DNA from 2 places in the Shewanella sp. N2AIL genome. Region 1 is predicted to be linked to the other one. Evidence: riboswitches for the same ligand, from Rfam matches in the RefSeq annotation. Region 1 holds a riboswitch; the other holds the start of a gene.
The links. A riboswitch is a leader RNA that binds a small molecule or an ion and turns the genes downstream of it on or off. The one in region 1 is predicted to bind cobalamin.
Positions count from the first base shown of each region.

Region 2: linked by a shared signal. The riboswitch ahead of MO387_RS13685 (TonB-dependent receptor) and the one ahead of MO387_RS19150 (ABC transporter ATP-binding protein) in region 1 are both predicted to bind cobalamin.

Region 1 is NZ_JALBYT010000043.1:3,912-7,335, forward strand. It holds gene metH (methionine synthase) at 1-515, opposite strand, end outside; gene MO387_RS19145 (histidine phosphatase family protein) at 970-1,689, shown strand; cobalamin riboswitch at 1,894-2,060, shown strand; gene MO387_RS19150 (ABC transporter ATP-binding protein) at 2,160-3,053, shown strand; gene MO387_RS19155 (iron ABC transporter permease) at 3,124-3,424, shown strand, end outside.
Region 2 is NZ_JALBYT010000022.1:19,879-23,302, reverse strand. It holds gene MO387_RS13690 (hypothetical protein) at 1-169, shown strand, start outside; gene MO387_RS13685 (TonB-dependent receptor) at 229-2,190, opposite strand; cobalamin riboswitch at 2,299-2,532, opposite strand; gene MO387_RS13680 (hypothetical protein) at 2,669-3,337, opposite strand.

The sequences.
Region 1 (3,424 bases):
GATTCTCGGTAAGCGCTGACTAACTCATCGAAGCTGACGTTACGATAGCCTGGGTCGTTCACATCAGGGCTAATCGAACACGTACGGTTAGTGGGGCCTAACACACCGGCGACGTAGCGCGGAATGCCTGTGGCAGCAAACACTTCATCACAGGCTTCACGGGCGAGGCGCGCGCCTGTTAAGTTAATTTCGGCGGACAGCGACTGCATGTCGTAGTCGGCCATGGCAATAGTAGTAGCATTAAAGGTGTTGGTTTCAATGATGTCGGCACCGGCGTTTAAGTAGTCGGTGTGAATTTGTTTGATGATGTGGGGTTGCGACAACACCAATAAATCGTTGTTGCCTTTGACGTCAGTGTGCCAATCTTTAAAGCGTTCGCCGCGATAATCCTCTTCTTCGAGCTTGTGGTCTTGGATCATAGTGCCCATGGCACCGTCTAAGATTAGAATGCGCTCAGCAAGCTGTTTACGAATGTCTGCCAATATCTGGCCGGCTTTGGTAGAGGGTATCGTCATAAATAATTACCTTAAATACAGCTAAGTTAAGTCCAAGCATCGACCCTTGTTATGCTAAGTGCAGGGTAAAGCGTGTTGTGCAGTCCAGATATTGGCTCTCGTTATCGACCCTAGTGAGTGATCTAAATTAGCTAACTTAGTTAGGCTAAGTGCATTCCATTCTGCTCGGTCGACATGTTGACTACTCGTTTTAGTTATTTATCGTTAGAGTTTAGCTTTGGACATTTAAACGTATAGACGTCCATAATACGCGACTTATGATTGTCAGGGCAAGGTCAAAATTGACTGACGACAATTGAGTCTTATCACCATTTTTCACCCAGTTTAACGGCTCTTTTTTTAGGGCTAGTTGTAGAGCTAGTTGTTGGGCTAGGGCGTAATTGAGTATATAGGACGACGGGTCTAATGTGGGTTTTCAACAAAATTTGCCACGAGTGATAGACATAGGAATACGATGAAACAAGTTCGATTGTTATTGTTACGCCACGGCGAGTGTGAAGGCGGCACCATTTTACGCGGCCGTGTGGATGTGCCTTTAAGCGAAAAGGGCTGGCAGCAAATGTCGGCAGCGGTTGAGGCGCAGGCAAGTACCTGCAGCGCGATTTATAGTTCGACTTCACGCCGCTGCGGCGAATTTGCCCAAGCCTTTGCCGCCGAATTGCATTCGACAGCGGCATTGATATCTGAGTCAAGGCCATTGCAGGCGCAGTTTTTATCGGGTTTACAAGAAATCGACTTTGGCGATTGGGACGGTTGTCGACTCGATGAGCTGTATCAGCAAGAGGGCGAACGCTTAGCGGCCTATTGGCAAAACCCTTGGCAAACACCGCCGCCCAATGGTGAGACTATGGCAAGCTTCGAGTCGCGGGTGAATGGGGCCATTGACCAGATACTCGCCGCCGAGTTTGAACGATTGACAGTTGACTCACAAAACGCCGAGCTGGCTGTGGGAGCGGGCGTGGCTGCGTGTGAACTGGCTGCCAAAGTATGGGTCGTGACCCACGGCGGAGTGATCCGTCACTTAATGGCGCGCGCCCTTGGGGTTGAACGGGTGGTGGGATTTTACAGTCAACTCGATTTACCCGTGGCGGCCGTAGTGAGCATTAATGTGCTGCAAGATGAACACGGCGTTTGTTACTGGCGTTTAGATTGGCCGAGCGGGCGCTGCGAGTGATCCGCGTTGCCCTAAGGTGAAGATTTTTCTTGTCTTACCAGCGTGATTGTCGATTGCCTATTAAGGTAAATATAGGATAATGCTTTTTCCTGACGTCCCCTGACGCACGCGGCCTTGCAAGGCTGGTGGCAGTGTACCGGATGACGTCACAGAAATAGGTGTTGGGAGTTTTGAGTGGTGCGAGGGTGTTCTGTGGCAACTATTGCCGAGGCACGCTGCAAAGGCTTGAAATCAATCTCAACATAATAGGGAATCGGGGAGCTGCTCGTCAGTCAGCCCGAACTGTGCCCGCAACTGTGAGTGACTTTTTATATTGTTTTCAATACAAAAAGTGACGAGTCAGGAGACCTGCCTATTTCTGTTATCGCTGCGTGCAGCCTTAGTTCTCGAGCGGGTGACTCGAGGGAGCCGATGACAATGTGCACAACCTTTTTTAATTCAGGTTTGGACTCGCTAGGAGCACCACTTTGGTGAAACTCTCTGCCATCCAAACGAGCCATGCTTTGAATGACAGCGACACTCGCCCATCAGCTAGCCAGACGGCCGCGCTCGATGTCAGCCAGTTAAGCTGGTGTATCGATGGCAAAACCATTCTTTCCAATATTAACTTTGCGTTGCCAACGGGGCAGATGTTGGGTTTGATTGGGCCTAACGGTGCGGGTAAGTCTAGCTTGCTACGCTGTTTGTATCGGTTTGTTCGCCCGACTCAGGGCAAAATTACCCTGTTTGATCAAGATATTGAGCGCTTGTCGCCCAAGGCGTTTGCCTGCCGTGTCGCTGTAGTGCAGCAAGACACGCCGCACTATTTTGATTTAACCACAGAGCAATTGGTCAGCATGGGCTTAACGCCGCATAAGGGCATGTTCGATACCAATTCGAGCTGTGATGGCGAGCGCATCGCCAAGGCATTAGAGAAAGTCGGCCTGAGTCATAAGATGCATCAACAGTACGAGCACTTATCCGGCGGTGAAAAGCAGCGTGCCTTGATCGCCCGCGCCATAGTGCAGCAGCCACAACTGCTGATCCTCGATGAGCCAACCAACCACCTCGATGTGCGTTATCAAATTCAAATCCTCGAATTAGTGCGTAGCCTTGGCATCAGCGTGATTGCCTCTATTCACGATCTTAATTTAGCCAGCGCCCTGTGCGACAGTTTGTTGTTGATCCATAACGGTGAAGTCAGCGCTATGGGCACGCCAACTGAGGTATTAACCGAGGCGCGAATTGGCGATGTGTTCGGCGTTTGCGCTCAGGTGTCGACCCATCCACAACATAAAAAGCCCTTAATCAGCTACTTTTATGGCTACCATGATTCGACGCACAACATGGCTGAAACTTTGGCTGAGCGAGGCGAGGGCGGATGATTCAGGGAGTAAACAGCATTTCATCTCACATTTGGGGCGTATCGTGACACCTTTGACGAGACAACAACTGATGCTGGTCGCATTAGGCATAATCACTTTGATAACCCCCATTGCCGCCACGAGTTTTGGCGCAGCGAACATCAGTTTTATGGATGTTATCCAAGTGTTTATCAATAAAATGGCCAACCTCACTCAGGCCAATGGCATGACAGAGCGCATCGTGATGGAGCTCAGACTGCCGCGCATTTTACTGGCCTTTGTGGCGGGTGCGGGCTTGTCCTTGGCGGGTAGTGTGTTGCAAACCGTGACCCGCAATCCGCTGGCCGACCCTTATCTGTTTGGCATTAGCTCAGGCGCGTCCTTTGGCGCTG
Region 2 (3,424 bases), on a different contig from region 1:
TAAGCCTAAATTAACTATGTATGCAAAAAAAGAAGACAACACATCGAAAGAAGTTAATAATAAAAATGAGATGTCTGCCGATAATAATGATAAAAATAGCTATGAATATTATCTTGGTATTAAACCGCTAAATAAAGAAGAACAAGATAAACAATTTAAGAATAGATAATAGCAAAAGCAGCCTTTATATTCATTTAAAGGCTGCAAAATAGCTTATATAATCAGATATTAAAAACGATAACCAAGGGTTAAACGAATATCACGGCCTCGACCAGAGTAATAACTATCACCCCAAAGGCCACCGTAATAACCTGCGCTAACATAGTCTTTATCGAATAGGTTATCGATACGCAGACTGGCAAGCCAAGCATCACGATTGTAGTTCAAGGCTAAATTACCAAGCACGTAACTAGATAACTTATCGCCTTCGTTACCGTTATTGCCTTCAATAAAACGATCACCCGTGTAGATAGCTTCGGCAAACACCTGGAAATGCTCAGCAAAATCCATGCTGACATAACCGCGCCCCGTGTGTTTTGCCACCCAAGATAGCTCTTTGCCATCATTGATACCGTCAGTAAATTCAGCATCGATATAGTTATACTCTAGCCCGAGCTGCAGCGCTTTAGTCACTTGCCAATCCCAATCGGCACTGGCGCCATAACGACGAGAAGCGTCAGCATTGACGTTCGCACCTTGGAAATCTCCTTTTGGAGGTGTCTCTGCGCTAGGATCGAACACGATTTCATCCTCTAAATCGAGGCGATACAGGTTCACTCGCAGGGTTTGGCTGGCAAGCGTCCAATCCCAACCCGCCTCATAGGAGCGGCCCGTCTGTGGCTTTAAGCCAAACACATCTTTAGGGGTATAAGCTTGCTCATCCACTTTCGCAAAACGGAAGTTTTCATCGCCACGTAGATAGAATCTGTGCTCCGTACTAGGACGGTAGTTTAGGCCAAACTCAAATGCTGTCGCATCTTCATCTAAATCGATACCATTAGGATAAACTTTGCGATCGACTAACTCGTCGGTCACCCGCGCATATCGCCCACCCACAACATAACTTAGGGTATGGCTTAATGGCACAGTGGCTTGTAAGTAAGCACTTTGTGTTTGCTGCACATTACTGCGCGCCATAGTGTCAAAATCAGCCTTACCACGGCTGATGTCTAAACCTGTGACTAGGTTTAGCTCACCTTGACGGGTACTGTAGTTAGCTAACGCTTTAGGACTAAACATCAACAGTGAGCGCGTGTTATGGCTGTTCGCCCCCCAATTAAAAGAAGACACTAAGGTATCGCTATAATCTAAATCCGCTGCTAAAGCCCAATTTTGATTAAGCTGATGCTGGTAACCCGTGCGCGCTGCAGTGGTCATCTCGTGAGAATATTGCTTATCGTTCCCAGAGTCACGTGGGTTGTCTTTAAATTGATCTTTTGTAAGCGAGCCAGGATTTTCACGGTCATCGTCGTAATAGCTGGTTTCAACGAAGAACGAGTCTGTGGCCGTTTTATATTGAATGCGGCCAAGAATAGAGCCGGTTTCGTTAGCATTATGTTTGCGATAGTTGTCACCTTGGTTGTAACTACCGGTGAAAAAGTAACGCCAATCTTTGTTGATCGCGCCAGACACATCACCGCGACCTTCATAGGTATCAAAGCTACCGCCAGATAACTGCACGCTGCCGCCAGTATTTTCAGGGGACTTAGTGACAATATTAATCACCCCACCCACGGCTTGATCACCATAAAGCACACCCGCACTACCCGATAAAATTTCGATGCGCTCGACTTGGTTAAGCGGAATGGCATTAAGACTAGGAGCTGCGATATCGATATTATTGAGGCGACGACCATCAAGTAAAATCAGCGTGTTATTCACAGCAGTGCTGGCACTAAAGCCACGCATCGCAAAACTAGTACCGATGTTATTATCCGAAATTTGAATACCACTTTGACCGCGTAAAACCTCAGTCACACTAGTGGCACCGCTCATTTCAATCGCCGCAGCGTCAATCACATTCACATTCGCGGCAATATTTAACGGGGTATTGTCAGAGCGGCCGATCACGACAAGATGCTCGTCGACTTTCGCTGTGCTGGTAGCGTCAGCCGCCATAGCGGGCGCGATAACGGAAAAACTGCAAAGGCTACCGATCAGCAGCGCGATTTTTGTTGGATTTGTTCCCATTTTACCTTTAACTCCTGCAAGGAAAACGGGGCATTAGCGCCACGATACTGTTCATTCAGTAAAAGATACTGACATTGACTATCGCATTTTGAGATCTGCCCACCGAAATCTCAAAAACACCTTTAGGGCCGGTCTCCGGACTTAGGCTATGTTAATCCGTAAAAATAGAATTAACGCGAGACTGACCTTTAACATTCTGACTATCGGGTTCTGTCTTGAACACACCAATCAAACGCGGTCTTCTCTCACCTTTTACCGTTGCGGGGGCAGTGCCAGAATTTCACTGGCTTCCCGATTATCTCGCGGCTTTCGCACGCAAGCACCTCAGAAGGTTGACTAAAAATTTGATTCATAGGGCACAGCCATCAATAAAACAGCGATACTCCCTTAAGGCTCAGCACATTATAGAGCCTGAGCGCGCGCATTATAGACGTCTATACGGATGAAAGTCCATCAAACTCAAGCGAACATCTACAGTCTACTTCAAGGAGAATGGGACTAAAGCGGAGATAAAATCTTGGCTATTATCTGCCTGCAGTGGTGGTTTATCGGCAGAAAAAACGGCACCTCGCATCGACTTATGCAGTAGATACAAATCTTTATTGCCACTGACAACCGTATAGTAGCCAATTTCCCCTTGAGGAGTTGAAGCATAGGCTTTGGGATTCACTTGCGTGACATTGTGGATATTGGGCATGGCTGTACAGCCTAAAATAGCCTTAAATCCCTCATGTCCATCAACTTCAGTGTCGCCGAGCTTCTGGTACACCACTTCGCCGTCACAGGTCGATTTATAGGTCTGGGCCATCGCATCTAAAAAACGCTCAGGGCTAATACTCTCGGCCATATCCTTAAAGCCCTGCACGCAAAATAGTGCACTCCACTGGGTTAATGCTTCCTGCTCAGGCACATATTCTGCCATAAACATGCCAGCTTGCTCCTCATGATAAGCCTGCTTCCAGCCCGCAGGCAGATTGAACCCTAATTGCTGACCAAATACCGGCAATACATGGGTATGAGCTGCGCCGCTTTCGCTCCGAGCTATATCTAATGTGGCTTGAACTGGCTCTGAGCCAATTAAGCTGCAGAGTAATAACACACTGGCACCTTGAAACAATCCAATAGGTGAACACAATGCTAATTTCATACTTATCATCCTTGTATCGCACTTATAATTAATACGACATCATGAAATTGAACAGAAAACACCCAGCATTCTAACGAAGAACCTTCG